One region of the Kribbella sp. NPDC003557 genome, then DNA from elsewhere that is predicted to be linked to it. Evidence: predicted binding sites of a transcription regulator. Region 1 holds the regulator's gene; each other region holds the start of a gene.
The links. The regulator HrcA, encoded in region 1, represses chaperone genes, less so after heat shock. The targets are predictions, from matches to a motif close to TTGGCACTCGNNNNNNNCGAGTGCCAA.
Positions count from the first base shown of each region.

Region 1 (10,346 bases):
GTACAACCGGGCCACGGCGGCGTACGTGATGTCGTGATGACCCGACCACGTACCGTCCCCGCGCTGCTTCATCCCCTCAGAATTCCACGTTGTCGGGCCACGGCTGTTGTCAACCTGGGACAGGGTCTTTGCGTCGTCTTTTCGTGGCACAACCGGCCGTGGTGTACGAAGAGTGCGTGACACATGAGTCCTCGTGGGATGCCGACGAGGCGCTGACGGCTGTCTACACCGCGCACTACACCTCGCTGGTCCGCCTCGGGTCCCTGCTGCTGCGCGACACCGGGACGGCCGAGGAGATCGTGCAGGACGCCTTCGTCGCGATGCACGGCCGCTGGAACCGGCTGCGCGACCCGCACAAGGCGCTCGCGTACCTGCGCACCGCGGTGGTGAACCGCTGCCGCTCCCGCCAGCGCCACCTGGTGGTGGTGGACAAACACACCCCGAAGTCGCTGCCCGACGAGCCGAGCGCCGAGCAGGCCGCCCTGCGGACCGCGGAGACGGACCGGGTGATCGAGGCGATGCGGAACCTCCCGGAGAAACAGCGCACCGTGATGGTCCTGCGGTACTACGGCGACCTGTCGGAAGCCGAGATCGCGGACACGATGGGTATCAGCCGGGGATCCGTGAAGAGCCATGCCGCGCGCGCGACCAAGTCGCTGCGCCAGCTCCTGGAGCAGACCGTATGAACGACAAACCGAACGACCCGTTCGACGAGCTGATGCGGCGCGCCCTCCACGAGGAGGCGGACCGGATCGAGCCGTCCGACGCGCTGCCGGAGATCCGCGCCCGCGCGCACGCCCAGCGCCCGGCCGCGCGGCGCCCCTGGCTGATGACCGCCGGCCTGGCCGCGGTCGGCACCGCGGCCGCGATCGGCGCCTTCACCGTGCTGAACGGCGCCGACGACAACGCCAACGACGGCGACGAGGTGGCCGGCCCCGGCACGACGGTCACCGCGACCGGCGTACCGCAGAGCCAGGCCCCGTCGGTCCTGACCGCCTCCCCCGAACCGTCCGCGGCCCCCACACAGCCGCCGAGCACGTCCCCGTCGGCGAAGACCGCCGGCCCGACCGACCGCGGTGTCACCGAACCGCCCGTCAAGAACACCCTCGTGCCGGTCTACTGGCTCGGTCAGCAGGTCGGCGCGCGAGAGAAGTCGGCCGCCCGGCTGTACCGCACCTGGGCCAAGGTCAGCGGCCGCCCGGCCGAGCAGGCGGTGCGCATCATGACCACCAAGCAGCCGGACGACCCCGACTACTACTCCGTCTGGCGCGGCGCCGCACTGAACACCGTGACCCGCTCGGACAGTGTCATCACCGTCGACTTCAAGCAACTTCCGAAGACGACCCTGGACGGCAACCTCGCGAGGCTCGCCGCCCAGCAGTTGGTCTACACCGTCCAGGGCGCGTTGCAGGACAACCAGACCCCGATCCAGGTCACGCAGGGCGGCCGCTCGGTCCAGAAGCTGTTCGGCCAGGTCGACACCAGCACGCCTCTGGGCCGTGCACAGGCCGCGGAGGTGCAGGCACTGGTCTGGATCGACTCGCCGTCCGAGGCTGAGGTGGTGAAGCCCAAGGTGACGGTCCACGGCGTCGCGGCGGCCTACGAGGCGACGGTCAACTACCAGGTGACGAACCTGAAGACCCGTGAGACGAAGAAGAGCTTCGCGAACACGAAGGAAGGCCAGAAGTTCTCGCCGTACTCGTTCCAGCTGACGCTCAGTCCCGGCCCGTGGCAGATCAGCGTCTACCTCGTGTCGGGGGAGGACGGCCGGATCACCGATACGGACAGCAAGTCGGTGCTCGTGAAGTAGGTCAGTCCGCGCGGTCGATGGTGGCGGCGAGGAGCCCCGGGAAGGCGGAGTCGAACTCGGGGCGGCGCAGGCGGTTGAGGCGGCGGGCGCCTTCGTCGCGTTGCTCGATCAGGCCGGCGGACCGCAGGACGGCGAAGTGATGGCTGGCGGTGGCCTTCTTCACCGGCAGGTCGAACGTGCCGCACGCGCGCGTCCACTCGTCGTGTACAGCCAGGTCGCGCAGGATCGAGCGGCGCACCGGGTCGGCCAGCGCGTCCAGAGCCGCCTGCAGCGGCACCTCGGCCGGGTCGACGTGGGTGAGCGTACGGGCGCGGGCTGACTCGACGGCCATGTTCGATCCTTGTGTTCGGTTGCTGTCTAACAGCGTACGCCGCGGATCGTCACAGCCAACGTGAGCGCGCCAGGAGCGCGGCGGCGGCCGCCACACCGGCCGTCGACGTGCGCAGGACCGTGTCGCCCAGGCGGACCGGCTCGACGTCGAAAGCCTTCAGCTCCGCCGGTGCGATGCCGCCCTCGGGGCCGATCACGATCACGATGTCGCCGGACGCCGGCGGTTCGAGGGACGCCAGCGGGATGGTGGCCTCTTCGTGCAGTACGACGGGCAGCGCCGCGCCGGCCAGCAATGCCGCGACGTCGGCCGTGGTGGCGAGCGGAGCGACCTCCGCGAACCGGGTCCGCCGCGACTGCTTGCTCGCCTCGAACGTCCAGGCGCGCCACTTCGCGAGCATCTTCTCCACCCGCTCGGGATTCGCCCGGAACTGGCTGCGCTCCGCGTTCCACGGGACGATCACGTCGACGCCGACCTCGGTCAGCATCTCCACCGCCAGCTCGGCCCGCTCCCCCTTCGGCACCGCCTGCACCACAACCACCCGCGCCGCGGGCACGTCGACCGTCCCCCGCTCGTCGACCGCCACGGTCACGCCGGTCTTGGACGCGGCCACCACAGGCCCTTCGGCCCAAGCCCCACGCCCGTCCGTCAGCCGGATCCGCTCGCCGGGCCCGATCCGCCGGACGACAGCAGCGTGCCGTCCTTCAGCACCTTCGAGGGTCAGCTCGGCACCGGACAGGTCTTCCAGGTGGAAGACGGCGACCCCCATCTAGTGGGCGCCGAAAGCGTCGCGCAGTCGGCCGAAGACACCCTTGTGGGTGGCTTGGACCTGGCCCTGCGGGCGCTCCTCGTCGCGGAGGCCTGCCAGCTGCTTCAGCAGGTCGGCCTGGGCGTCGTCGAGCTTGGTCGGGGTCTCGACGATGACCTGCACGATCAGGTCGCCACGGCCCGCGTGCCGCAGCCGCGGTACGCCGCGCGCGGACAGCGTCATCGCCGTGCCGGACTGCGTGCCGGGCCGGATCTCCAGCGGTGTCGTCTCGCCCTCAAGCGTCGGCAGGTCGATCGTCGTACCGAGCGCGGCCGCCGTCATCGGCAGCGTCACCGTGCAGTGCAGGTCGTCGCCGTTGCGGGTGAAGATGTCGTGCGGCTCGACCTCGATCTCGACGTACAGATCTCCGGCCGGGCCACCGCCCGGGCCGACCTCCCCCTGACCGGACAGCTGCACGCGCGTCCCGGTGTCGACACCGCCCGGGATCTTGACCGTGACGGTCCGCCGGGACCGCACGCGGCCGTCGCCGGAGCACTCGACGCACGGGTTCGGGATCGTGGTGCCGTAGCCGCGGCAGTTCGGGCAGGGCCGCATGGTCCGCACCTCGCCGAGGAACGACCGCTGCGTGTGCGTGACCTCGCCGCGGCCGTGGCAGATCTCGCAGGTGACCGGCTCGGACCCGGCCGCGGCGCCGGACCCGCTACAGGTCGGGCACAGCACGGCCGTGTCGACCTTGAGCTCCCGCGTCGTGCCGAAGGCGGCCTCGGCCAGGTCGATCCGCAACGGGATCAGCGCGTCCTGACCGCGCCGGGTCCGCGGCCGCGGCCCGCGGGTCGCCCCGCCGGTCTGGCCGAAGAAGGCGTCCATGATGTCGGTGAACGTGAACGCCTGGCCGAAGCCGGCGCCGCCCGGCCCGCCGCCCGCGGCCGCGAACGGGTCGCCGCCGAGGTCGTGCATCTGCCGCTTCTGCGGGTCGCTGAGCACCTGGAACGCGCGCCCGATCTCCTGGAACTTCTGGTGCGCGTCCTCGGAGTCGTTCACGTCCGGGTGGTACTGACGTGCCAGCTTGCGGTACGCCTTCTTGATCTCGTCCGGTGACGCGTCACGGCTGACACCTAGGACGGCGTAGTAATCGGTGCTCATACTCCAGACCAGGGGGTTGTATTCGTCATGATTCAGCCAGGATCTGGCTGACGTAGCGCGCGACGGCCCGTACGGCGCCCATCGTGCTCGGGTAGTCCATGTGCGTCGGTCCGACGATGCCCAGTGTGGCCAGCACCTCCGACTTCGACCCGTATCCGGTCGCGACCACCGAGGTCGTCGCGAGTTCCTCGAACGGGTTCTCGTGGCCGATCCGGACGGTCAGGGTCTGCGGGTTGGTCGCCTCGCCGAGCAGCTTCAGCAGGATGACGTGCTCCTCCAGCGCCTCCAGCACCGGCTTCACGTTCCGCTCGAAATCGTCGCCGTACCGGGTCAGGTTGGCGGCGCCGCCGACCGCGATCCGCTGCTCGCCGACCTCGTCGGTGAAGGCTTCCAGCAGCGTGGTGACGATGGCCGCGACCAGTGACCGGTCGGCCGGCGCGAACAGCTCCGGCACGCCGGCCAGTGAGGCCGTCGCCTCGGTCAGCCGCTGCCCGGCCACGGCGGTGTTCAGCCGGGACCGCAGATCCGCGATCACCTGCTCATCGACGTCGTGCGGATGCTCGACGAGCCGCTGCTCGACCCGGCCGTTGCTGGTGATCAGCACCAGCAGCAGCCGCCGCGGGCTCATCGTGACGACCTCGATGTGCCGCACGCTCGACCGGTTCAGCGACGGGTACTGCACGATGGCGACCTGGCGGGTGATCTGGGCCAGCAACCGGACGGTCCGGCGGACCACGTCGTCCAGGTCGACCGCTCCGGCCAGGAACGACGTGATCGCCTTCTTCTCCGCGATCGAGAGGGTCTTGACCGTGCTCAGCTTGTCGACGAACAGCCGGTAGCCCGCGTCGGTCGGGATCCGCCCGGCGCTGGTGTGCGGCTGGGTGATGTACCCCTCCTCCTCCAGCGCCGCCATGTCGTTACGCACGGTGGCCGGGGAGACGCCGAGGTTGTGCCGGTCGACCAGAGTCTTCGAGCCGACCGGCTCATGGGTGGCCACGTAGTCCTCGACGATGGCGCGGAGAACATCCAGCTTGCGTTCGTCGAGCACGCGCACCACCCTCTCGGCCTCTTGGCACTCAATCCTTCAGAGTGCCAGTCTAGGCGGTCTCGGGCGACGCTCCCAACGGAACGGGCGCGGGGCGCGTCACTGTACTGGCCACATCAAGCGGCTGGTCCTGGACCGCGGAGTCCACGAACGACTCCAGTACGTCGAGCACGTGGTACGCGAGCTCCCCGCTGGCGCGGTGCGGCTCACCAGTACGCACGGCCCGGGCCATGTCCGCGACACCGACCCCGCGCCCGGCCCCGGCGTACCCGCCGCTGACCGGCACCTCGGTCCACTCGCGCTGCTCCGGAGTCACGATCTCGACGGTCCCGTCGAACCCGTTCGGGTCCGGCACCGACAGGCTGCCGTCCGTACCGTGGACCTCGATCCGCGGCAGCCGGCCGGCCCACACGTCGAACGACATCAGCACCGTGGTCAGCGCGCCCGACTCGTGCTCCAGTACGCCGGTGACGTGCGTCGGCACCTCGACGTCGAACACGGTCCCGGCCCGCGGGCCGGTGTGGATCTTCCGCTGCTGTTTCGCCCGGCCCGCGCGGGCCGTGACCCGGACGACCGGGCCGAGCAGCGTCACCAGGCTGGTCACGTAGTACGGCCCCATGTCGAGGACCGGGCCGCCGCCTGGCTGGTAGTAGAACTCGGGCGCCGGGTGCCACAACTCGTGGCCGGGCGTCACCATGAACGCGGTCGCCGCGTGCGGGGTGCCGATGTCGCCGCGGTCGATCACGGCCCGGGCCGTCTGGGTGCCGGTACCGAGGACCGTGTCCGGCGCGCAGCCGATCCGCAGGTCGTTCGCCGCGGCGTACTTCAGCAGCGGCTCCGCCTCGGCGCGGTCCATGGCCAGCGGCTTCTCGCCGTACACGTGCTTGCCGGCGGCCAGCGCGGCCTGGTGTACGGCGGCGTGCGCGGCCGGGATGGTGAGGTTGAGGACGATGTCGACGTCGTCGGCGGCGTACAGCTCGTCCGGGGAGAGCGCGCGGATGCCCGGGCTCTGGTCGGCGACCGCCTGGGCGCGGGTCACGTCCAGGTCGGCGACGGCGACCACGTCGACGCCGGGCAGCTTGCCCAGGTGGTCGAGGTACGTGCCGGAGATGACGCCGGTACCGACGATGCCGACACGGGTCACGGCGTCGGTCACTTGCTCGCCCACAGCAGCCCCCGCTCGATGATCGTCTTGACCTCGGGCGTCTCCAGGTCGTCCAGCTTGTGGCCGACCGTGCAGACGAAGACCTTGCCCTCGCCCCAGGTGCGGGTCCAGACCGCCGGCATCACGGCGCCCTCGATCCACGGGTAGTCCGGGTGCGACTCGAACGTCGTCGTGGCGAGCACGGTGTTGGTCGGGTCGTAGTGGATGTAGTACTGCTCGGTGTGCACGTCGAAGTGCGTGATGCCCGCGACGATCGGGTGATCGGACTGCTCAGGGACCACGTCGACGCGGTAGTCGGTGAACCCGTGCGGGTGCGAGATGAACTGCCCGCCGGTGATGAAGCTGTAGTCGACGTTCTTCCGGAACGAGTCCGCGATCCCGCCGTGCCAGCCGGCGAACCCGGTGCCGCGGCGGATCGCCGCCTCCAGGCCCTTGAAGTGGTCCGGCTCGATGTCGCTCATCGTGACGCACTGCAGCACGAGGTCGACGCCGTCCAGGTCGAGATACGCCGCGGTCGTGTCGGAGACCGTGACGTCGAAGCCGTTCTCCTTGAGGAACGGGATGAACAGGTCGGTCGCCTCGACCGGCGAGTGACCCTCCCAGCCGCCCCGGACCACCACAGCACGTCGTGTCGTCACACCGGCCACCCTTCGAAAGTTTCGAGATTCCGATCGGAACAGTTGCGACTCTAGGTCCCGGGCAGAGGGCTTGCCAACCGTCAGGGCATGTCTGGTCGTCCCCCGCCGTCGCGAGCAGGCGCTCGGTGCGGTGCATCGGCGTGCTGGAGCGAAGGCCTCGATGTGGTTTCATCGTGGCCTTTGCTCCAGTGCGGCGAGGTGCCGTGCCGAGTGTCGCGCAGTAGGCGGGGGACGACCAGACATGCCCTAGTGTCGAAGGATGGGCTGGAAGTTCTGGAAGCGGTCGAATCCGATGGATCCGCAGGAGATGCTCGCGCGGGGGCATGCGCAGGCGAACAGTTTTCCGGAGCCGCCGCGGCCGCAGGACACGTTGCCGGTGGGGTCGTTCGGGATGACGGTCGAGGACGTGTTCTCGATCACCGGCCGGGGCACGGTGGTGACCGGCCGGGTGACGGCCGGGACCGTCTCGGTCGGCGAGCAGGTGCTGCTCACCCGCGCGGGGCAGCCGCTGCTGCAGGTCGAGGTAACCGGCGTCGAGATGTTCCGCAAGACCGTGCAGACCGCGAAGGCCGGCGACAACGTCGGCCTGCTGCTGCGCGGCATCAGCCGGGACCAGGTGCTCAAGGGAGATGTGCTCAGCAAGTAGTGTCGAACCCATGAGCGCTTGGGCCGAGATCGGCGATCGCACCTGGGTCCGCCGGTACGAGGAGTGGGATCTGAACGTCGGCCTGGTGGTCGGCTCCGGCGGCGCGCTGGTCGTCGACACCCGGGCCACGACCGAGGAGGCCGAGCAGCTCCGCGAGCACATCCGCGAGCTGACCGACGCGCCGGTCCGCTGGGTCGTCAACACCCACGCCCACTTCGACCACGTGGCCGGCAACAGCGTCTTCACCGACGCGACCGTCCACCTGCACGAGAACGCCGCCGCCGAGGAGAACCTGGCCGGTACGACGTTCGCGGCCGCGAAGGTGATCGACCTCGGCGACCGCCGCGTCGAGCTGCTGTACGTCGGCAACGCGCACACCTCGGGCGACACCGTGGTCGTCGTGCCGGACGTGGACGTGTTCTTCGTCGGCGACCTGCTCGAGGAGTCGGCGCCGCCGTCGTACGGCGAGGACTCGTTCCCGCTGGAGTGGCCGGACACGATCCAGAGCGCGGTCGGCATGATGGGCCAGGACGCGAAGGTCGTCCCCGGGCACGGCGCGGTCGTCGACGTCGAGTTCGCCCACGACCAGGCGATCGACCTGGGCAAGGTCGCCAACACGATCTCGACCCTGCACCACGCCGGCACCCCGCTCGAGGACGCGCTGAAGCACACCGAGGACTGGCCCTGGCCGGTCGACAAGCTGCAGGACGCGATCCGCCGCGGCTACCAGGCCCTGGGCACGCCGCAACGCCCGACACTGCCCCTCGTCGGCCCGGGATAGCTCTTTCGGGTAGTTGTCCGTTGACACGACGTCATCGCGTCGCGCAACTTGTTCGGAACGGACAACGCCCGACCGGATGGGGTGGGTACTCATGGCCACGACGGAGCAAACCGTTCACTCCGACGGACGTGTCGAACTGACCGATCCCGGCGCGCTCGCGGACAGCCCGTACGCGAACGCGGAGCTCGCGCCGACCCGGTTGCCGGAGCGCACCTGGACGACGTACAACTACGCCGCGCTGTGGATGGGAATGGCGCACAACATCCCCAGCTATCTGCTCGCGTCCGGCCTGGTGGCGCTCGGCATGAACTGGCTGCAGGCGTTCCTGACGATCACCCTCGGGAACCTGATCGTGCTCGTCCCGCTGCTGCTGAACAGCCACGCGGGGACGAAGTACGGCATCCCGTTCCCGGTGTTCGCCCGGGCGTTCTACGGCGTCCGCGGCGCGAACTTCCCGGCGTTGCTGCGGGCCTTCATCGCCTGCGGCTGGTTCGGGATCCAGACCTGGATCGGCGGCCAGGCGATCTACGTGATCGTCGGCGAGCTGTTCGGTAAGGGCTGGACCGAAGCGGGCGCGATCGGCGGGCATCCGTGGACGATGTGGCTGAGCTTCCTGTTCTTCTGGGTGCTGCAGATGGTGCTGATCTTCCGCGGCATCGAGGGCCTGCGCCGGTTCGAGAACTGGGCGGCGCCGCTGGTGACGATCGCGTTCGTGGCGCTGATGGTGGCGATCCTGGTGAAGGCCGGCGGGTTCGGCCCGATCCTGTCGCAGCCGTCGAAGCTCGGCTGGGACGCCGACTTCTGGAAGATCTTCGCGCCGTCGCTGATGGGCATGATCGCGTTCTGGGCCACGCTGTCGCTGAACATGCCGGACTTCACCCGGTTCGGGAAGGGCCAGCGGCAACAGGTCTGGGGGCAGATCATCGGGCTGCCGACCACGATGTCGTTCATCGCGCTGGTCTCGATCATCACCACGTCCGGCACCGTCGTGCTGTACGGCTCGGCGATCTGGGACCCGGTCGAGCTCACCCGCCGGTTCGAGAACCCGGCGGTCGTGACGATCGGCCTGGTGATGGCGATCCTCGCGACGATGTCCTGCAACGTCGCGGCCAACGTGGTGAGTCCGTCGTACGACTTCGCCAACGCGCTGCCACGCTGGCTGAACTTCAAGACGGCGGGCCTGCTGACCGGGGTGATCGGCATCGTGATCCAGCCCTGGCGGCTGATCTCGGACCCGTCGATCTACATCTTCGTCTGGCTGTCGTTCTACGGCGGCCTGCTCGCGTCGGTGGCCGGCGTCCTGATCGCGGGCTACTGGGTGCTGGACAAGACGAACCTGGCACTCGCCGACTTGTACCGTCCGGGCGGCCGCTACTGGTACAGCGCCGGCTGGAACTGGCGCGGTGTCGTCGCCACGCTGTTCGGGTCCCTGCTCGCGGTCGGCGGCGCGTACTCGAACCCGGGCGCCGGCCCGTTCCCGCAGGACGGCCTGATCCCGTTCCTCAAGCCGCTGTACGACTACTCGTGGGCCGTCGGCCTGGTGGCCGGATTCGTCGCGTACTACGCACTCACCCGCACCGCGCCGAGCCGACAGTCAACGCCGACCGAGACCGCTCCCAGTTATTAGCATTGGCGCGTGGCTGACAGGTATGGGAACGACGTCCTCGCGGGCGACTGGCGCAAACCCAAGAACGGCCGGACCGTCGAGGTCGAGATCGAGAAGGGCATGGTCGTCGAGGAGCCCAGCTCGGGGTTCGTCGGCGCGGTCGTGCGCTGGGAGCACGGCGTCGTCGACCTCGAGGACCGGCACGGCAAGATCCGCACCTACCCGCTGGGCCCGGGCTTCTGGCTCGACGGCAAACCGGTCAGCCTGAAGCCGCCGAAGAAGGCCGGCCCGGCGAAGAAGACCCGGACCGCGTCCGGTTCGGTGGCCGTCGACAACGTCCGGGCGAAGGTCGCGCGGGCCAGCCGGATCTACGTCGAGGGCCGGCACGACGCGGAGCTGGTCGAGAAGGTGTGGG
Region 1 covers NZ_JBEXMY010000014.1:59,367-69,712, forward strand. Annotated here, with positions in the region: gene ABZW60_RS39415 (hypothetical protein) at 1-72, opposite strand, end outside; gene ABZW60_RS39420 (SigE family RNA polymerase sigma factor) at 177-686, shown strand; gene ABZW60_RS39425 (Gmad2 immunoglobulin-like domain-containing protein) at 683-1,810, shown strand; gene ABZW60_RS39430 (helix-turn-helix domain-containing protein) at 1,812-2,141, opposite strand; gene ABZW60_RS39435 (16S rRNA (uracil(1498)-N(3))-methyltransferase) at 2,191-2,907, opposite strand; gene dnaJ (molecular chaperone DnaJ) at 2,908-4,050, opposite strand; gene hrcA (heat-inducible transcriptional repressor HrcA) at 4,076-5,098, opposite strand; gene ABZW60_RS39450 (Gfo/Idh/MocA family oxidoreductase) at 5,148-6,251, opposite strand; gene ABZW60_RS39455 (ThuA domain-containing protein) at 6,248-6,898, opposite strand; partial or broken gene ABZW60_RS39460 (EF-Tu/IF-2/RF-3 family GTPase) at 7,242-7,541, shown strand; gene ABZW60_RS39465 (MBL fold metallo-hydrolase) at 7,555-8,325, shown strand; gene ABZW60_RS39470 (NCS1 family nucleobase:cation symporter-1) at 8,417-9,952, shown strand; gene ABZW60_RS39475 (DUF3097 domain-containing protein) at 9,962-10,346, shown strand, end outside.

Region 2 (10,346 bases), on a different contig from region 1:
GCCTGCAGCAGCGCGACGCCACCACCGGCGACGATGCCCTCCTCGACGGCCGCCTTCGCGTTGCGAACGGCGTCCTCGATGCGGTGCTTGCGCTCCTTCAGCTCGACCTCGGTGGCCGCGCCGACCTTGATCACCGCGACGCCGCCGGCCAGCTTGGCCAGCCGCTCCTGCAGCTTCTCGCGGTCGTAGTCGGAGTCCGACTTCTCGATCTCGGCGCGGATCTGGTTCACCCGGCCGGTGATCTGGTCGGCGTCGCCCGAGCCCTCGACGATGGTCGTCTCGTCCTTGGTGACGACGATCTTGCGGGCCTGGCCGAGCAGCTCCAGGTCGACGGTGTCGAGCTTGAGGCCGACCTCCTCGGAGATCACCTCGCCGCCGGTGAGGACGGCGATGTCGACGAGCATGGCCTTGCGGCGGTCACCGAAGCCCGGCGCCTTGACGGCGACGGCCTTGAAGGTGCCCTTGATCTTGTTGACGACCAGGGTGGCCAGCGCCTCGCCCTCGACGTCCTCGGCGATGATCGCCAGCGGCTTGCCGGTCTGCATGACCTTCTCCAGCACCGGGACCAGGTCCTTGATGCTGCCGATCTTGCTGTTCACGACCAGGATGTACGGGTCGTCGAGGACGGCCTCCATCCGGTCGGTGTCGGTCACGAAGTACGGCGAGATGTAGCCCTTGTCGAAGCGCATACCCTCGGTGAGCTCGAGCTCGAGGCCGAAGGTGTTGCTCTCCTCGACGGTGATGACACCTTCCTTGCCGACCTTGTCCATCGCCTCGGCGATGATCTGGCCAACCTGGGTGTCCGCGGCGGAGATCGACGCCGTCGACGCGATCTGCTCACGGGTCTCGACGTCCTTGGCCAGCGACAGCAGCTGCTCGCTGACGGCCTCGGTCGCCTTCTCGATGCCCTTCTTCAGGCCCATCGGGTTGGCGCCGGCGGCGACGTTGCGCAGCCCCTCGCGGACGAGAGCCTGGGCCAGCACGGTGGCGGTCGTCGTACCGTCACCCGCGACGTCGTCGGTCTTCTTGGCAACTTCCTTGACGAGCTCGGCCCCGATCTTCTCGTACGGGTCCTCGAGCTCGATCTCCTTGGCGATGGAGACACCGTCGTTGGTGATCGTGGGGGCGCCCCACTTCTTCTCCAGCACGACGTTGCGGCCCTTCGGGCCGAGCGTCACCTTGACGGCGTCGGCGAGGGTGTTCATTCCCCGCTCGAGGCCGCGGCGCGCCTCTTCATCGAAAGCAATCAGCTTGGGCATTCTCCGCGAGTCCTCCCGCGTCGAGTCTTTGTGTTCAGCCGGCTCGATGCCCGCGACGGACGGCACCGGCACCGCGACGCTCATGTCCCGCCGCACTCCGGCACCTCATCGAGGCCGTCTTCTTGCACACTCCGGCAGGCGCGAGCACTTATCACTCTCACCCATGGAGTGCTAACCAAGTATTAGCACTCGCCCCAAACGAGTGCAAGCCGGCCCCCGGCTACGGTGATCCCATGGTGAACGTACGCCCGGCCGGGCCGGACGCCTGGCCCGACGTCGCGACGGTGATGGGCGAGCGCGGCGACCCCGCGCGCTGCTTCTGCCAGTACTTCCGGCTCCGCGGCAAGGCATGGTCCGGCAGCAGCCCGGAAACCCACCGGGACAGCCTCCAGGCGCAGATTCGTAACGGTGAGCGACCGCCCGGTGTCGTTGCGTGCGACGGGGATGCCCCCGTCGGCTGGTGCGCCGTGGGGCCGCGGACGTCGTACCCGCGCGTCGTCGCCTCCCCCAACTGGCGCACGGACCACCCGGATGCCTGGGTGATCACCTGTTTCGTCGTACCGGTCGGCCACCGCCGTCAGGGGATCGCCGGGGAACTGGTCCGCGGCGCCCTCGACCTGGCCCGCTCGTACGACGCCCCCGTCGTCGAGGCCTGCGCCGTGGACACCACGACCGCCGGCCGGATCCCGTCGGCCGACCTCTACCGCGGCCCGCTGTCCGTCTACCTCGACGCCGGCTTCACCGAGGTCAGCCGCACCAGCCCGCAGTGGGTCCTGGTCCGCTCAGCCGTCTAACTGGGACACCAGGTACTTCGGGGCGGTCAGGCGCCAGGCCTCGGTGATGAGCTCGGCGAGTTCCTCCTCGTCGGCCTTCTCCAGTTCGATCAGAACCCAGGCGAAGCGGCCGCCCTCCCAGGACGCCTCGTACACCTCGGGATTCTCGGCGACCAGCGCCTCCTGCTCCTCACGAAGCGCCTTCAGATGCATGCGCGTCTGATCCTCTGACAGGTACGCAAAGCTCTTGTTGCGCACCTTGAAGACCGGCTGCCCGGCCCACCCCTCCTGCTCCTCGGCACCCGGCAGCCCCGCCATCACCTTCACCACCGCCCGCGCATCCATATCCCCGACGCTAGGCGGCCCCACCGACAGTTCCGGTCACCTCGCCAGCGTCAGCGTCACCGTCGATCCGACCGGCAGCACCGTCCCGACCGCGGGCGAGATGCCGAGGATGGTGCCGGACGGGTAGCTGGGCGACGTCACCCACTTGTAGTGCGACTTGAGGTCCGCAGCCAGCAGCAGCGGCGCGTAGTTCTTCGCGATGGGGTTGAGAGGCGGGCCACCGAGCGACGAGTAGCTGGGGACACCGGACCGGTCCCGCAGGATCTGGATCCGGGCGAGGATGCGATCGACCTCCGCGGCGCTCGTGGACGACTCGGCGTAGAACCACACCTTGAGCGATGGAATGCCGACTGCACCCATGCACACCCTGGTGCCCTGCCAGCCGTTGAGGCAGCTCGTCCGCTGGCGCTGGGCCTGTACGCCGTCGATGACGATCGCCTCGTCGGCGTGGTAGTCGAGGGACGGCGGCGTGCCGGTCAGCTGCACGCTCTCCACACCCTTCGGGCGGTTGCTCTGGCAGAACTGTGCCCTGGTGGGGTCGTCGATCTGGACCGTGTCTTGTTTGGGGGTACCGCACTGGCTCTTGTTGGTCGCCCAGGCGGCCGGCACGGCGATGGCGGCATGGCCGAAGGCAACCAGCCGCGTCGCAGGCGGTACCGGAGCGTCCGTCGTCGGAGTGGGGCTTGCTGAGGTCACAGGCGCGGTCGGTGTGGCTGAGGTCAGGAGGTTCGCACCGGCGATGACAGCGCCGACCGCTACCGCCGTGAGCGCTGTGAGTCCTGCCGTACGGCGGCGTCGGCGGCGGGTTGCTCCGGCTCGTAGGGCGTCCAGCGGGGGTGGACCGACGGGAGTGTGAGCGGCGGTCCGTTCCAGGAGGTCTGTCAGGTCGGTCATCGGGGTTCTCGCAGTTCTGCCAGGTGGGGGTCCTGTGCCAGGGCTTTCACCGCTCGGGACAGCCGGCTCTTGACGGTGCCGGCGGCGACGCCCAGCACGGACGCCATCTGTTGCTCGCTCAGGTGCGCGTAGTACCGCAGTACGACGGCTGTGCGCTGGTCGCCCGGCAGCCGGTCGAGTGCGCGCATCACGGCGTCCGTGTCGTCCACACCGGCCGTCCTGTCGCTGTCGGGCGACTCCGGGAGCGACGCAGACGGCAGCTCGCCGTGCCAGCGGCGCCTGCGGGAGGAGCGGAAGCAGTTGACCAGTACGCGGTGCACGTACGCGTCACGGTCCTCAGCGACCCGCACCCGGTTCCACTTGAGCAGACAGCGCTCCAGCGCGGACTGGACCAGGTCCTCGGCCTCGGACGGCGTACAGCCGAGCAGAACCGCGGACCGGACCAGCGTGGGCCAGCGCGCGGTGACGTACTCGGTGAACTCGTCCATGTCCCTCCTCACCCCTAGAGACAGGCTGGGGTGTCACGAGGGTTCCACGAAAGTCGTCGGGGTCGGATCAGGGGTCGGTCGGTACCGATCCGGATGTGGCGGGGGGTGCCGAAACGGGACAGTGGAGCCATGACGAACTCCAACGCACCGTTCCAGAACCTCTCCGGCAAGGTCCTCCGTCGTTCCGCGAACCAGCGGATGCTCTCCGGCGTGTCCGGCGGCATCGCCGAGTACCTGAACGTCGACGTGACCCTGGTCCGCCTCGGCTGGGTCGGCCTCACCCTGATCACCGGCGGCGCCGCCCTGATCGGCTACGCGGTCGCCTGGATCGTGATCCCCGAGTCCGACGGCAAGGCGGTCTGGCAGAACGTCCAGCACTCGGTGAACCAGAACCAGGACACCACCGAGCAGGACATCGCCTCCCGAATCTACGACGACACCAACAACAAGCCCCCGGCGGCGTGAGCAGGACTGCGCCCGGAGGAGGCGCAGGCGCCCAGGCGGGGTGATCGCGGGCAGCGGTCACCCCGCTGCTACACGTTCAGGGCCGGTCTGCTGAGAGCGGCGAGGGTCTGGTCCGGGTGGTCGGTGAAGACGCCCTGGAGACCTAGGGCGGCGAAGCGGGTCAGTTCGGTGGGGAAGTCGGTGGCGGTGGGGAGAAAGCGGCGTTCGGCGCGGAAGGTCCAGACCTGGACGGCCAGGCCGGCGCGGTGGGCGTGGTCGACGAGGCGAGTGGGTTCGCCCAGGCATCCGTCTGCTGTGCGGGGCAGGACCAGGTCCTTGTACGGCGCCAGCACCTGCGCGTAGGTCGCGATCTCACGAAGGCCGCGGGGCTCGATCAGGTCGGCGTACGTGCGGCCGTCGCCGATGCGCAGGAAGTCGTTCGGTGCGCTCTCGGAGTCGATCAGCTGCACCAGTGGGACCCGTGTCATCACCGACAGCCGTCGCAGGCTCGTCGGTTCGAAGGACTGGATCATGATCTCGTCGGAGCGCAGCCCGAGCGCGAGGATCCGCTCGGTGAGCAGCTCCTCCAGCGGCAGGCCGAGCCGCCGGAAGTACGCCGGGTGCTTGAGCTCCGGGATCACCCCGATCTGCCGGCCCCGCCGCGCCGACTCCCGGCGCGCCAGCGCGACCACGTCGTCGAAGGTGGGGATCTCCTCGAGCCCGTCGTAGGCCGTGTTGTTCGCCCGGAGCGCGGGCATCCGCTCCCGGGCCCGCAGCGTGCGCAGCTCGGCGTACGTGAAGTCCTCGACGAACCAGCCGGTGACCGCGGTCCCGTCGACGATCTTGGTGATCTTCCGGTCCGCGAACACCGGGTGCTCCGCGACGTCCGTCGTACCGGAGATCTCGTTCTCGTGCCGGCAGACCAGGACACCGTCGAGCGTGGCGACCAGGTCCGGCTCCAGGTAGTCGGCTCCTTGTACCGCCGCCAGCCGGTAGGCCCCCGTCGTGTGTTCCGGCCGGTAGCCACTGGCTCCCCGATGCGCGATCACCAACATGGGTCCAGGACAGGGGCCCGACATGGCCCGGCGGGAACCCGTTGCCCAACGCAAAGTGAAGCTCTACCGACCGTCACCACGCCCCGCCGGCCGCCCGCCTGTTCCGGGGGTCCACAGGTGCGATTAATTCGCATGCGAACTGTCCGAGGCGACACCTAGCCTGAGTGGGCCATGAGACAACTTCCGCTCGCCGATCCCGGCGTCCCGAACCATCGCTCGCCGGCCCGCTACCTGTGGTGGGTCGCGGGCGGTCAGGCACGCACGCTCGCCGGCGGGATGGCGTTCGGCATCCTGTGGATGGCGGCCCAGGCCTTCATCCCGGCGATCCTCGGCCGGGCGATCGACGAGGGCATCGCGGCGCAGGACGGCGAGCGGCTGCTGCGCTGGACCGCGCTGCTGTTCGCGGTCGGCGTGGTGCAGGCGACGGCAGGCATCATGCGGCACCGGTTCGCGGTCACCAACTGGCTGACCGCGGCGTACCGGACGGTCCAGGTGGTGACGCGGAAGTCGGCCGACCTCGGCGCGACGCTGCCCAAGCAGCTGGCCACCGGTGAGGTGGTCAGCATCGGCGCCGGCGACCTGTCCTACATCGGCAACCTGATGGAGATCTCGGCCCGGTTCGCGGGCGCGATCGTCGCGTTCGTCGTGGTCGCGTCGATCCTGCTGTCGTCGTCGACCGTGCTCGGCCTGGTGGTGCTGATCGGCGTGCCGATCATGCTGTTCTGCCTCGGTCCGATGCTCCGGCCGCTGCACAAACGGCAGTCCGCGCAACGCGAGGCGGTCGGCGAGCTGAACTCGCTCGGCTCCGACATCGTGGCGGGTCTGCGGGTGCTGCGCGGCATCGGCGGTGAGGAGTCCTTCTCCAGGCGCTATCGCAGCGAGTCCCAGCAGGTCCGGCAGGCGGGTGTGCGCGTCGCCGGCATCCAGTCCGTGCTCGACGCGGCCCAGGTGCTGCTGCCGGGCATCTTCGTCGTGCTGGTGGTCGGCCTCGGTGCGCATTTCGCGCTGCGAGGAGACCTCAGCGCGGGCTCGCTGGTCGCCTTCTACGGCTATGCGACGTTCCTGGTGCTGCCCCTGCGGACGGCGACCGAGTTCGCGAACCAGCTGATGCGCGGACTGGTCGCGGCGGGCCGGGTGATCCGTGTGCTGAAGCTCGAGACCGAGATCACCGAGCCGGACACTGCGGTGCGACTGCCGGACCACGGCGACCTGGTCGATCCGGTCTCAGGCATCCGTGCCCGTGACGGTCTGCTGACCGCGGTCGTCAGCGCGGAGCCGGACACCTACGGCCGGCTCGCGGACCGCCTGGGTCGGTATGACGACGCCAGCGAGGTCAGGTACGGCGGCGTGACGCTGGCGAGCGCGACACGTGCGGACATCCGCGAGCGGATCCTGGTCAGCGACACAGGCTCCCAGCTGTTCACCGGAACGCTGCGCACCGAGCTGGACCCATCAGGCCGGTGCACTGACGACGAGCTGATGGCCGCGATGCGTACGGCGTCCGCTGAGGACGTGCTGGTAGCGCTGACCGACGGGCTCGACTCCGAGGTGGAGGAGAAGGGCCGCTCGTTCTCCGGTGGTCAGCGGCAGCGGCTGGTGCTGGTGCGCGCGCTGCTCGCCGACCCGTCAGTGCTGGTGCTGGTCGAGCCGACCTCGGCCGTGGACGCGCACACGGAGGCGCGGATCGCGGAGCGGCTGCGCGAGCACCGGTCCGGGCGCAGCACCGTGGTGCTGACCGCGAGCCCGCTGCTGCTGGACCGCGTCGACGAGGTGATCTTCGTCGCCGCCGGCCGAGTGGTTGCCACCGGCAAGCACCGCGAGCTGCTCGAGACCACCCCGCAGTACCGCCGTACCGTCACCCGTCAGACCGAAGAGGAGGCCGTCCGATGAGGCAGATCCTGCCCGTGGCCGGGTCGGCCGAGATCCGCCGGCACGCCCGGCGGCTGGCTCGGCGGCATCCGCGCGCCCTGCTGGTCGCGCTCGGCCTGCACGGGCTGGCGGCGGTCACCGGGCTCGCCGCGCCGCGGCTGATCGGCGACCTGGTCGAGGACGTGCAGAACGGCACCACCGCCGCCAGGGTGAACTTGGTGATCGCCGTGATCGCCGGGTTCATCGTCGCGCAGTCGCTGCTCACCCGCTGGGCGCGGTACCGGTCGTTCGCGCTCGGCGAGCAGGTGCTGGCCGAGCTGCGGGAGGAGTTCGTCGACAACGCGCTCGCGCTCCCGATCGGCACCGTCGAGCGGGCCGGCACCGGCGACCTGCTGTCGCGGACGTCGCGGGACGTCGACACGCTGTCCCGCACGGTGCGCTTCGCCGTACCGGAGACGATCATCGCGTTCGTGACCGTGGTGTTCACCGTGGTCGCGACGGCGCTGGTCGGTGTCTGGGTGCTGGTGCCGCTGGTCGCGATGGTCCCGCTGCTCTGGCTGAGCACGAAGTGGTACCTCCGCCGCGCCAAGGACGGCTACCTCCGGGAGAACGCGGCGTACGCGCAGATGACCAGCTCGCTCGCCGAGACGGTCGAAGGCGCGCGCACGGTCGAAGCCCTCCGGCGGTACGACGATCGCGTGCGGCGCGGCGACGCGGACATCCGTGGGAGTTACCTGGCGGAGCGGTACACGCTGTTCCTGCGCACCGTGTACTTCCCGGCTGCCGAGCTCGGGTATCTCGTGCCGGTCGTCGGGACGCTGCTGTTCGGTGGCTGGATGCACCTCAACGGCCACGCGTCACTCGGCGCCGTGACGGCCGCCGTGCTGTACGTGAACCAGCTGATCGACCCGGTCGACCGGCTGCTGTCCTGGCTGGACGAGCTGCAGTCCGGCGGCGCCGCGTTTGCTCGGCTGCTCGGCATCAGCGACGTGCCGGACGATCGGACGCCGTCTGGGCAGGAGCCTGCCGGTGAGCTGGTCGAGGCCCGGGACGTGCGGTTCTCGTACGTCGACGGTCGCGACGTACTGCACGGTGTCGATCTGACGATCCAGCCGGGCGAGCGGATCGCGATGGTCGGACCGTCCGGTGCCGGCAAGTCGACGCTGGGCCGGCTGGTCGCGGGCATCCATCCGCCGCGGACCGGTTCGGTGACGGTCGGCGGGGTCGGGATGACGGAGCTGCCGCTGGACGAGCTGCGCAAGCAGGTCGCGCTGGTCACGCAGGAGCACCACGTCTTCGTCGGCACGCTGCGGGACAACCTGTCGATGGCGCGCCCGTCGGCAACCGACGCGGAGCTGCTCGACGCGCTTGGTGCAGTGGACGCACGGGAGTGGGCCGAGGCGCTGCCGGACGGTCTGGACACCAGGGTCGGTTCGGGGCAGCTGGCGTTGACGCCCGCCCAGGCACAGCAGCTGGCGCTGGCGCGACTGGTGCTGGCGGACCCGCACACGTTGGTGCTCGACGAGGCGACGTCGCTGATCGACCCCCGCGCGGCGCGCCACATGGAGCGCTCGCTGGCCGCCGTACTGGAAGGCCGGACCGTCATCGCGATCGCCCACCGCCTCTACACCGCCCACGACGCCGACCGAGTCGCCGTAGTCGAAGACGGCCGCATCTCGGAACTGGGCAGCCACGAAGAGTTGGTAGCCCGCCAAGGCTCCTACGCCGCCCTCTGGAACTCCTGGCACGGGTAAGAGCAACCGGAGACCCGACGTGGCGGGCTGGGACCTGCTATTCCAGGTCCCAGCCCACACGTTTCGGTCTCGAGTTCTAGCGTTTGCGCAGTACGAGGACTGCTGAATCGACATGGGGCGGTGGGGTGAAAGCCTTGCGGGGAAGGCGGAGGCCGATCGACGGGTCGTAGTGGCGGTACCAACGGTTCGCCCCGGGCGCGTCTCCGCGAGCCCACCGGTTCGCCACCTGCCGTTGCAGCACCAGGTCCGCCGACACCAGGCGGGAACCCGGCGACAGCAAGCGCTTCAGCAGCAAGGTGGAGATGTTGTACGGCGGGCTCGACACCACCCGGAACGGCCGTGACGGCAACCGCAGGTCACCGGCATCGGCCCGGACGACCGTGACCGGCGCGTCCGCGAACCGCCGGCGCAACCGATCGGCACGACCGGGATGGAGTTCGACGGCGACCACCCGGGCGCCGGCGCGGACCAGCGGCGCGGTCAGCGCGCCGAGGCCGGCCCCGACGTCGAGGACGAGTTCGCCGGGAGTGATCCCGGCCGCGTCCACGACCCGTTGGGCCCAACGATTATCGAGCGGATGCCATCCCCAGGCACCCCTCGCCTGCCCGGAGGCGGGCACGACGGACCATCACGAAGTACGTAATCATGCGATCGACCCTAGACCGCCACAACGCCATGGCTCAAAGCATTTTCGGCGTCGCGCCCAGTGCCGTAACGGTCTCCGTCGTCCGCCGCTGCGCCAACTCGAGCCGACTCCGCCGCGCGGTGTCCTTCGCGAGCTCCCGCCGTACGTCGAGGACCCGCACCGGCAGGTCGTCGGTCATCAGCAGCGGCGCGTACTCGGCCTCGGTCGTCCACCGCTCACCGGTACGCGTGAACGTGAAGCGCGCCAGCAGCCCTTCGGCCTTGGCGCTGTTGGGTTCGCGATGCGCGGCGACCAGATTGCCCAGCCCGTACGCGACCCACTTGCCGTCGATCTCCTCCATCGGCTGCACGACATGCGCGTGGTGCCCGATCACCAGGTCGATGTTGCTGTCGGCAAGCAGTTGCGGAGCGATCTCGCGCTGCTGGTCGTTGAGCTTGTTCGAGTACTCCGTCCCCCAGTGGCAGCTGACCAGCACGAGGTCGGCGCCGCGGTCGCGGGCTTCCTGTGCCTTCAGCGTGATCGTCTTCGCGCTGATCTTGCCGGCCCGCCAGGTCTCACCGTTGGGGTACGGCAACCCGTTGAAACCAAAGGTGAAACTCAGCGAGGCGACCTTCACGCCATTCACGTCGACGATCGTGATCTGCTCGGCCTCTGCCCGCGACCGCGCTGTGCCGGCGTGCTTGAGACCCACCTTGTCCAATGTGTCGAGCGTCCGGTCGACACCGGCCGCGCCGCCGTCGAAGCTGTGGTTGCTCGCGGTCGTACACAGGTCGTACCCGGTCTGCTTGAGCGCGGCGGCGATCTGCGGCGGGCCCTGGA
Region 2 covers NZ_JBEXMY010000007.1:566,130-576,475, reverse strand. Annotated here, with positions in the region: gene groL (chaperonin GroEL) at 1-1,259, opposite strand, end outside; gene ABZW60_RS31125 (GNAT family N-acetyltransferase) at 1,493-2,053, shown strand; gene ABZW60_RS31120 (MmcQ/YjbR family DNA-binding protein) at 2,042-2,377, opposite strand; gene ABZW60_RS31115 (PASTA domain-containing protein) at 2,414-3,073, opposite strand; gene ABZW60_RS31110 (SigE family RNA polymerase sigma factor) at 3,268-3,759, opposite strand; gene ABZW60_RS31105 (PspC domain-containing protein) at 3,889-4,224, shown strand; gene ABZW60_RS31100 (glycerophosphodiester phosphodiesterase) at 4,293-5,258, opposite strand; gene ABZW60_RS31095 (ABC transporter ATP-binding protein) at 5,430-7,148, shown strand; gene ABZW60_RS31090 (ABC transporter ATP-binding protein) at 7,145-8,881, shown strand; gene ABZW60_RS31085 (rRNA adenine N(6)-methyltransferase family protein) at 8,958-9,500, opposite strand; gene ABZW60_RS31080 (CapA family protein) at 9,562-10,346, opposite strand, start outside.
Region 2: groL (chaperonin GroEL) is a predicted target of HrcA. The motif match lies at 1,442-1,468, and genes of this name have one in related genera.

Region 3 (10,346 bases), on a different contig from region 1:
GTCGAGCAGTACCGCGGTACGAACGCGGACGGTTCGTTCAGCAACGACTACAACTGGCTCGACACGTCAGGCGCATCGCAGTTCCCGACGGACCACCAGGGCCACGGCACGCACACGATGGGCACGATGGTCGGTGACGACGGTGGTGCGAACCAGACCGGTGTCGCACCCGGTGCGCGCTGGATCGAGGCGAACGGCTGCTGCGCGTCGGACGAGACGCTGCTGCAGGCGTCGCAGTGGATGCTCGCGCCGACCAAGACCGACGGCAGCGCGCCTGACCCGGCGAAGCGGCCGAACATCGTCAACAACTCGTGGGGTTCGACCACACCGACGACCGAGCCGTTCCTGGAGGACATCCAGCAGGCGTGGGCGGACTCGGGCATCTTCGGCGTCTGGAGCAACGGCAACAACGGGCCCGGCTGCGACACGGCCGGCAGCCCGGGGAGCCGGACGCTGAACTACGCGGTCGGTGCGTACGGCGAGGACGGCACGATCGCGAGCTTCTCCAGCCGTGGCCCCGGCCAGGACGGCGAGGTCAAGCCGAACATCTCCGCACCCGGCGACCTGGTCCGCTCGAGCTACCTCAACGGCCGCTACGCACTGATGAGCGGTACGTCGATGGCCGCCCCGCACGTCGCGGGTGCGGTCGCCCTGCTGCTTTCCGCGCACCCGGAGCTGATCGGTGACGTCGCGCGGATCCGCCAGCTGCTCGACCAGACCGCACAGGACGCGGACGACACGACGTGCGGCGGCACCGCGGCCGACAACAACGTGTACGGCGAGGGGCGCCTGGACGCACTGGCGCTCGTCGAGGCAGTCGACTCCGGCGCCTCCGGTGCGATCGCCGGCAAGGTGACGAGCAGCAGTGGTACGCCGGTGTCCGGCGCGGCGGTCGCACTCGCCGGGACGGCCGGTCAGCGCTCCACCCGTACCGATGGCGACGGCAACTACTCGGTCGCGAACCTCCCGGTCGGCAGCTACACCGCGACGATCACCGCATTCGGCTACAAGACGGGTACGGCGACCATCGTGGTGACAGCGGACGCGACGACCACCACCGACGTACAGCTGGCCGACACCGAAGGCTTCACGGTGTCCGGAACGATCTCCGACCGGACGACCGGGCAGCCGCTCGCCGGCACGGCCACGATCGTCGGCACGAAGTACGTCGCGACCGCTGACGCCGAGGGTCGGTTCACGATCAAGGGTGTGCCCGGGCCGCGCAGCTACACGGTCAAGATCGACGACGGCGGGCGCTGTGCCACGCCGGTGTACAGAACGGTTCAGGTCAGCGGGAACACCACGATCCCCGCGATCGAGCTCGGACGCCGGGCCGACCAGCCGAGGAGTCCGGACGGTTGGTGGGGCGGGAGCTACGGCTACACCTGCGGGCTCGAACCCACCGACTGGATCGCCGGTGATCAGGAGGTCGTCAAGCCGAAGGGGTACGACTCGGTGCCGGTGCAGCTGCCGTTCCGGTTCACGTATTTCGGGAAGACCTACGACACGGCGTACATGGATCCGGCCGGGATCTCGCAGGTCGGGTTCTGGACCGAGCCCATGGACAACAGTCAGTACCCGTACGACCAGTACGGCTACGACGTGACGAACTTCGGGCTGGCGCCGCGGCTCGGCGGGGCCTTCGACGACGGGGAGTTGCGGCTGTTCACCCGGACGTCCGGCACGGCGCCGAACCGGACGTTCACGATGGAGTTCCGGGACTTCGGGCTGCTCGGTCAGGACGTGCACTTCAGCTACGCGGTCACGTTGCACGAGCGTGGCGACATCGTGTTCGCCTACCACGGCCTCGATCCCGCCGACCCGGTCCAGGCCGGCTCCGAGACGAATGTGAGTATCAGCGACCACAGCCCGGACGGACGCGCCGTGGACCGGACCGAGTTCGTCTACTCGGTGCGGGAACCGGTGCTGACCAGCGACCGGCAGATCCGCTTCAGCCTGCCGGCCAACGGTTACGTGAACGGAACGGTCGTCGACAAGGCCGGGAAGCCGGTCGCGAACGCGAACGTCGACCTGCGCGACTCCAACGGCTGGCTGTCGCAGCGGGTGCCGACCGACGCCAAGGGCAAGTACCGGCTGCAGTTGATGACCGGACGTCAGTACAAGATCTCGGTGCTGGCAAGCCCGGGGTACGACGCCGTACAGGACTTGCCGGTGCGGTTGACCACGGACCGGCAGGAGCTGACGCTGCGGACGACGTTGTCCAGCGGCAGGATCAACGCACCGGCCACGGTCACGCCGCGCACCGGCAAGCCCGTGGAAGTTGCCCTGCGCAACGATGGCGACGTACCGCTGAACTGGCGGGCGCGGCTGTCGGTTCCGGCGACCGCGGGCGCGGCGCCGGGGACCGAGGTCTCGAAGATCGACTACGGGCACGCGATGACCGCGGTCGAGGAGGTCGACGGCCAGTACTGGGTCGCCGACCTGATCACCCAGAGCATCGTCCAGGTGACCGCCGGCGGTGACCCGACGGGCGCGGTGATTCCGCTCGGCCCGATCGGCAAGGCGGTGGGAGCCGGTGACGAGCTGACGGCCGCGACCGATCTCGCCTGGGTTCCGGACCGGTCCATGCTGTGCATGACGGTGTACCGGGTGACCACGGACATCGCGTGTGTGAACCCGGCCGATCCCGCGCGGGTCGTGGCCGTGCACACCGGGTACCGGTCGGATCTGCAGCTGGTCGGGCTCGCGTACGACGCGGACCAGGACCGGTTCTTCACAGTGGCCCAGGCCCAGATCGGCGGGTTCCAGGCGCAGTTGCGGACAGTGGCCGGCCTGGGTCATTCCGATCCGGGTTCGCTGCTCGGGACCTGCATGTACCCCCGGCAGGCTTCGGGGCTCGGGTTCAACCCGGTGTCGCAGACGCTCTGGTCGAACACGGAGAACATCGGCGACGGGCTCGGCCACGACCAATCGGTCTACCGGCAGATCGATCCGGCCACGTGTGCGGAGCAGGCGTCGCTGACGGTGCGGGAGTACTCCGTCGCCGGACTGCCCGGGACCTCGCTGGATCTCGATGCCCAGGGCAACTTGGTCACGCCGTTCCTGCTCAGCACCACGGTGATGACGGTGGCGACGTCCGACCCGATCACGCCGCAGCCGCGGTGGGCGTCGCTGCCGGAGGACTCCGGCACGTTGGCGAAGCGGGGACGGACGACGATCCCGGTCACCGTGACCTGGCCCGACGGGGTGTCGGAGCTGACGATGACGGTGCGCGGGAACGGGGGAGCTGAGCCTGTCCGCACGGTGACGATCAAGCGTCCCTAGTGGTCGACGGACGCTAGTGGCGGGTCTCCGGGGAGCGCAGCAACGGACGCAGCACCTCGTCCGTCGGCAACTCACCCGGAGACCCGCTCGCGGTATCGATCATATGTTCGAATACAGGTCGAGCGCAAGTCCTGATTGTTCGGCCCGGTGCCGGCCGGGCGTCGTGCCGACGACGGCCGTGAAGGCCGTGATGAAGCCGCTCGGGTTCGCCCAGCCGCAGGCGTGCGAGACGTACGTCGTGTCGTGGCCGGCGGCGAGCAGGACCAGAGCATGGTAGATCCGCAACTGGGTGCGCCACTCGTAGAAGGTCATGCCGAGTTCGTTGTGGAAGAGCCGGCTGAGGGTGCGGGCGCCGGCTCCGGCGCGGCGGCCGAGTTCGGCCAGTGAGGTGTTGTCGGCCGGATTCTCGTACAGCAGGTTCGCGACCGTTCGCAGGCGGTCGTCCTGTGGCTCCGGGAGTTGGAGCGGCTGCTCCGTCGCTTCGTGGAGTTCGTCGACGAGGACGCGTTGGAGGCGGGCTCGGCCTCGGTCTTCGAGGTGCCGGCTGGTCAGGGCGAGCACGACCTCGCGGGCGAGGCCGGAGGCCAGGAAGACCGCGGGGCGGTCCGGGATCCGTTTGGCCAGTCCGGTCGGCAGGAAGACGATGCGCATGTCCGTCGCGCCGTGGGCGCGGTGGTGGTGCGTGAAGCTCGCCGGCGTCCAGGCCAGTCGGTTGGCGGGGACGATCGACGTGCCGTGGTCGGTGTGGACGGAGATGACGCCGCGGGCGGCGTACACCAGGTGTCCTTCGTCGTGGGTGTGCGCCGCGCTCGTGCCTCCCGACGCCCAGCGGTGCGCGCCCGCGAACGGGAAGAGCTCCGACTCGACAGGCTGGCGGCCAACGGGCATAGCTCGACATTCTATCGGTCGTCGGCCACTCTGCGGCCTGAGGCTAAGGGGAGGTGGTCGCCACCCTGCGGCATGAGTAGGCGACGGCGTCGCGGCCGATGCGGGTGATGATCAGGGTCGCCGCGGCGGACCCCTTCGGCGCGAGTTTCTTGCGCAGTTGCGCCGGATCGAGGTCCACGCCGCGCTTCTTGATCTCCAGCGTGCCGATGCCGTGGCCTCGGACCCAGGACCGCAGGGCCTTCTCCTTGTAGGGCAGCTCCTCCACCACTTCGTACGCCGAGGCGAGCTGCGTCGGCACGTACTGCGCTGCCGTGACGTAGGCGATCCGCGGGTCCAGGAGCCAGCCGTCGACGGCTGCGGCGACGGCCGTCACCAGACCGGCCCGGACGACGGCGCCGTCCGGCTCGTAGATGTACTGCCCGACCGGCCCGACCTCCGCGTCCGGCGCCTCCGCGACGCTCGCCTGGCTCGGCAGCAGCGTCGCCCGACGAGGCGTACCGCCGTACAGCTTCCCGGACCACAGCGCGGCTTCCTTCACCTCTCCGGAGTCGCTGATCCACTCCGCTTCCACCCCGTCGGGAATCGCGTCGTGCGGAATGCCGGGCGCCACCTTCACGCACGCGGTCCGCTCCAGCAGCGAGGTGACGAACGACCACGGCGGCGAGTAGGCGTTGTGGTCGAACACGCGCCGCCCGTCCGCCCGCCGTGCCGGGTCCGCGAACACCAGGTCGTACGGCGCGAGGTCCGCGGCTTGCGCATCGCCGACGAGGACCTCGCCGGGCAGGTCGAACGCGGCCAGGTTCGCTCGGGCGACGGCCGCGGTTTCTGGATCCCGCTCCACGCCCGTGACCTGCAGACCGGCACGGGCCATCGTGATCAGGTCGCCGCCGATACCGCAGCCCAGGTCGACAACGGTCTCGATCTGCGTGCTCGCGATGCGCACGGCGCGATGGGTGCTCACAGTCGTACGGGTGGCTTGCTCCAGGCCGTCCGGCGTGAAGTACATCCGCCGCGCGTCCGGACCGAACTTGGCGGTCGCCCGGTGTCGCAGGGCGGCCTGGGTGACCGCAGTCGTGACCAGCGTCGCGTCGTACCGACGTCTGAGCTTCTCGACGAGCTGGAGCTCCTTGCCGGGCTGGTACTCGGCGCAGGCGCCCGCCAGCACCTCAGCGCCCGGTCCGTCGAGCAACGCCGTGACAGTCACCCGGTAAGCCTAGAGCGGGCTGGAACAGCTCCTGCTCCAGCTGCGGGTAGCCATCGAGTACAGGCGCCAGTTCATCGCCGAGCGGGTTTTCGGGCCGTAGATGCCGTCCACGACCAGGTGGTGCTTGCGCTGCACCATCTTGATGACGGCGCGGGTGTTGCTGCCGTAGATGCCGTCGACGGCGAGCTTGGAGCCGTAGCAGAAGTTCAGGTTGCGCTGGAGGACCTGGATGGCGGTCTCCGGATCACCGGTGCGGCTGGAGCCGCGGTACGGGTCGTCGCCGTACATCAGGTTGCAGGTGGTGCTCGTGCTGCCCAGGATCGACGGCATCGGGATGCCCCAGGTGCGGTTCACCGGCACGAGGCGGGCGGACCTGCACTGCGGCAGGGCGGCCGCTGCCTTCAGCTCGGCCGCCGTCGCGTCGTGAGAGACCTCCTGGTCCGCCGCGGGCGGCTCCGAGGCCGGCGCCGCGGCGGGCGTGCCGGCCTCCGGTGACGCCTGCTTCGACGCGTTCGCCGCGACGGCTCCGACGCCGACCGCGACGACAGCGGCCAGCAGTGCGATCGTCCGGCCGGACAGCTTCGGCAACGCGGGTAACTTGAACGCCATTGGACCCCTCCTCCGATCGCTCTGGGAGAACGGTCGCACGGGCGTCGTGCCTTTGACCACATTCCGTGCCCGGCCGATCACCCGGTCGCCGGAGATTCGTCTGGCACTCGAGTTGACCGAGTGCTAATCGCGGCCTAGATTCGGTGTTGGCACTCTCCGCACGAGGGTGCCAGCGGTCCGGCCTCTGACCCCCGCGACGGCAGGGGAGCGCGACCACATGCCACAGACAAGCGAATTCGACCGTGGAGGTCAGCAAGTGTCGGTCACGATCAAGCCGCTCGAGGACCGCGTCCTCGTCGCGCCGCTCGAAGCCGAGCAGACCACGAAGTCCGGCCTGGTGATCCCGGACACCGCCAAGGAGAAGCCGCAGGAGGGCGAGATCCTCGCCGTCGGCCCGGGCCGGATCGACGACAACGGCAACCGCGTCCCGCTGGACGTCGCCGTCGGCGACAAGGTCATCTACTCCAAGTACGGCGGCACCGAGGTCAAGTACGACGGCCAGGACTACCTGATCCTGGGCGCCCGCGACATCCTCGCAGTCGTCAGCAAGTGACGATCGCTCGCTGTTCCTGACTGACACCGCCCTGGTGCCCTGACCGGCGCTGGGGCGGAGTCGGTCCGGGACAGCGAGTGTGACGTACTGCTACGAAGAGCGAATTTCAGAGAGGGACTGGATTTTTCATGCCGAAGATCCTCGAGTTCGACGAGAACGCGCGGCGCGCGCTGGAGCGCGGCGTCGACAAGCTCGCGAACACGGTGAAGGTGACGCTCGGCCCGAAGGGCCGTTACGTCGTCCTGGACAAGAAGTGGGGCGCCCCGACCATCACCAACGACGGTGTCACCGTCGCCCGTGAGGTCGAGCTGGACGACCCGTTCGAGAACCTTGGTGCGCAGCTGACCAAGGAGGTCGCCACCAAGACCAACGACATCGCCGGTGACGGCACCACCACCGCGACGGTGCTGGCGCAGGCGCTGGTGCACGAGGGCCTCCGGGCGGTCGCCGCCGGCGCCAACCCGATGGGCCTCAAGCGCGGTATCGAGGCGGCCGTCGAGGCCGTGTCGGCCAAGCTGGTGGACACCGCGAAGCCGGTCGACGACAAGGGCGACATGGCCCACGTCGCGACCATCTCCGCCCGCGACGCCGAGATCGGCGCGCTGATCGCGGACGCGTTCGACAAGGTCGGCAAGGACGGTGTGATCACCGTCGAGGAGTCGAACACCTTCGGGACCGAGCTCGAGTTCACCGAGGGCATGCAGTTCGACAAGGGCTACATCTCGCCGTACTTCATCACCGACGCCGAGGCCGGCGAAGCGGTGCTGGAGGACCCGTACATCCTGATCCACCAGGGCAAGATCTCCGCGATCGCGGACCTGCTGCCGCTGCTGGAGAAGGTCGTGCAGTCCGGCAAGACGCTGCTGATCATCGCCGAGGACGTCGAGGCCGAGGCGCTGTCCACCCTGGTGGTGAACAAGATCCGCGGCAACTTCACCTCCGTCGCCGTCAAGGCGCCGGGCTTCGGTGACCGCCGCAAGGCGATGCTGGAGGACCTGGCCGCGCTCACCGGCGCGCAGGTCGTCGCCCCCGAGGTCGGGCTGAAGCTCGACCAGGTCGGCCTCGAGGTGCTCGGTTCGGCCCGCCGGATCGTGGTCTCGAAGGACAACACGACCGTCGTCGAGGGTTCCGGCAAGGCCGAGGACATCGAGGGCCGGGTCAGCCAGATCAAGTCCGAGATCGAGCGCACCGACTCCGACTGGGACCGCGAGAAGCTGCAGGAGCGGCTGGCCAAGCTGGCCGGCGGCGTCTGCGTGATCAAGGTCGGCGCGGCCACCGAGGTCGAGCTGAAGGAGAAGAAGCACCGGATCGAGGACGCGGTGTCCGCGACCCGCGCCGCGATCGAGGAGGGCATCGTCGCCGGTGGCGGCTCCGCCCTGGTGCACGCGGCCTCGGTGCTCGACAAGGAGCTCGAGCTCGCCGGCGACGAGGCGACCGGTGTCCGGATCGTCCGCAAGGCGGTCGTCGAGCCGCTGCGCTGGATCGCCGAGAACGGCGGCTACGAGGGGTACGTCGTGGTGGCCAAGGTGTCCGAGCTGGAGCCGGGCAACGGCTTCAACGCGGCCACCGGTGAGTACGGCGACCTGCTCGGTACCGGCGTCCTGGACCCGGTCAAGGTGACCCGGTCCGCGCTCGCCAACGCCGGCTCGATCGCCGCGCTGCTGCTGACGACCGAGACCCTGGTCGTCGACAAGCCCGAGGAAGAGGAGCCCGCCGCGGCCGGTCACGGCCACGGCCACGGTCACTGACCTCAGGCAGTAGTTCGACAGCACAGCACGCACAGAGCACCGCCCGGCAGGCAACTGCCGGGCGGTGCTCTGTTCTCATTGGTCCTTGTGCTGATTCGCGAGCGTCGTGCCGAGGACCTGCCGGTGTGTGTCGAGCTGTTGAGGTCGGTGCACGAGCGCGCCGGCTACCCGATCAACTGGCCCGCCGACCCGGAGCTGTGGCTGACACCGGAGGCGGCCCTCGGGTGCTGGGTCGCCGTGACCGGCGTCGGGCGGGTTGCCGGGCATGTGGTGCTGACGGAGGCCGGCGACGGTGCCGAGGTCGAGCGGCTGTTCGTGGACCCGGCGGCGGCACGTCAGGGCATCGGCCGCCAACTGCTCGATCACTGTGTGAAGACGGCCGCGGAGCTCGGGCGGCCGCTGTCGCTCGAGGTGGTGGACAACCGCGGCGCCGCCGTCCACCTCTACCGCCGGGCGGGATGGCTGGAGGCCGGCCGTACCCCGATCGACTGGGGCGGCGACCAGGCCTCCGAACTCATCCGCTTCACCGCGCCGCGCTGATCAGAGCGGAAAATCGACCGGTACGGGATCCGAACCAGCCAGTAGTGACAGATCGTGACAAAAACCCTGGGTTGACCACGAATTGCCACTATGCAACGAGAGTTGAGCGCCGTACCATCTTTCGAGCTGACCGGTCCGAACACGAGGGGGCGAGGGGTGACAGAGGTCCGAGTACCTGACACCCACGACCGGGTCGAGCTCAGGGATCTTGCCGCGCTGGCCGGCGACGGGGACCGCACAGCTCTCAACGACCTGCTCACCAGGGTGCGCGCTGTGGCGCACCGCTACGTACGGTCCCGTCTGTGGACCTATCCCGGCGGCGCCGACATGGTCGACGACGTCGCACAAGAGGTATGTGTCGCGGTCTTCGGCGCGCTGGGCCGGTACCGCGACGAGGGGAGGCCTTTCGAGGCTTTCGTCTACGGCATCGCGGCCCGCAAGGTCGCCGATGCCCAGCGTGCGTTCGCGGTCGCCGACGTCTCGACGCCGGACCTGCCGGACGGCGCGGACGAGTCACCGACGCCGGAGGAGCGCGCGGTTCGGCAGTCCGAGGTCCAGCACATCATGGGCCTGCTGGACAAGCTGCCGGAGAAACTGCGGGAGATCCTGCGCCTTCGCGTCGTCGCGGGGATGTCAGCCGAGGAGACCGGCCGGGCACTGGGGATGACACCGGGGGCGGTGAGGGTCGCACAGCATCGGGCGTTGAACACGCTCAGGGGGTTCGTGGGGCATGAAACACAGCTGGAACGAGGAAGAGCAGGGGAGGGGCATCATGGCTGACCGATTCGACCTGGACGCGATCGAGGCCGATGACGCACTGCTCGATCTGCTTGCCGCCGGTGGGGAGTCCGCCCGCTCGGCGGGCGAGCACGACCCGGCCGTCGCACTGCTGGCCGATCTGCGGCTCGCGGTGGAGGTCGAGGACGAGCTCCCGGTGGAGACCATCGACGATCCGGAGAGCTTCCTGGCGCGCTGCGCCGCGCTCAACCCGATGACCGACCCGTTCGCCCGCAAGGTGGCGACCCGCGGTCTGGCCTTCGGCGTCGCCGCGGTGGCCGCGCTGTCGGTCTCCGGGGTGGCCGCGGCGGTCACCGGCGATCCGTTGTCGCCGTACGAGAAGGTCATCGAGAAGATGGTCGACGCGGTCCGCCCGCAGACCAGCTTCCCGAAGGAGAACGTCGACGGTTCGCCGGTCGTGGACCGGAGCAAGATCGTCAAGGTCGGCAAGGACTTCAAGGAGAAGGCCAAGGCCGAGCACGCCGCCCAGTCCGGCAAGGACGGGGTGGCCGGTGACGACGACCCGCAGGCGCAGGACCTGAAGGGCACGCCGGAGGTCGTCCAGCCGGAGGACAAGCCGGTCGCGAGCCGCGAGTGGCCGTACGTCCTGCCGACCGACGAGCAGAAGACGCAGGAGCCGGTCAAGCCGACGACCGAGGTCACGGCGACGCCGAAGCCGACCGACGAGAAGACGGACGAGCCGACCGGTACCAAGACCGACGAGCCGACCGACACCAAGACC
Region 3 covers NZ_JBEXMY010000007.1:499,897-510,242, forward strand. Annotated here, with positions in the region: gene ABZW60_RS30765 (S8 family serine peptidase) at 1-3,285, shown strand, start outside; gene ABZW60_RS30770 (helix-turn-helix transcriptional regulator) at 3,385-4,173, opposite strand; gene ABZW60_RS30775 (class I SAM-dependent methyltransferase) at 4,217-5,377, opposite strand; gene ABZW60_RS30780 (peptidoglycan-binding domain-containing protein) at 5,387-5,986, opposite strand; gene groES (co-chaperone GroES) at 6,243-6,539, shown strand; gene groL (chaperonin GroEL) at 6,668-8,287, shown strand; gene ABZW60_RS30795 (GNAT family N-acetyltransferase) at 8,375-8,827, shown strand; gene shbA (RNA polymerase sigma factor ShbA) at 8,984-9,607, shown strand; gene ABZW60_RS30805 (hypothetical protein) at 9,600-10,346, shown strand, end outside.
Region 3: groES (co-chaperone GroES) is a predicted target of HrcA. The motif match lies at 6,087-6,113, and genes of this name have one in related genera.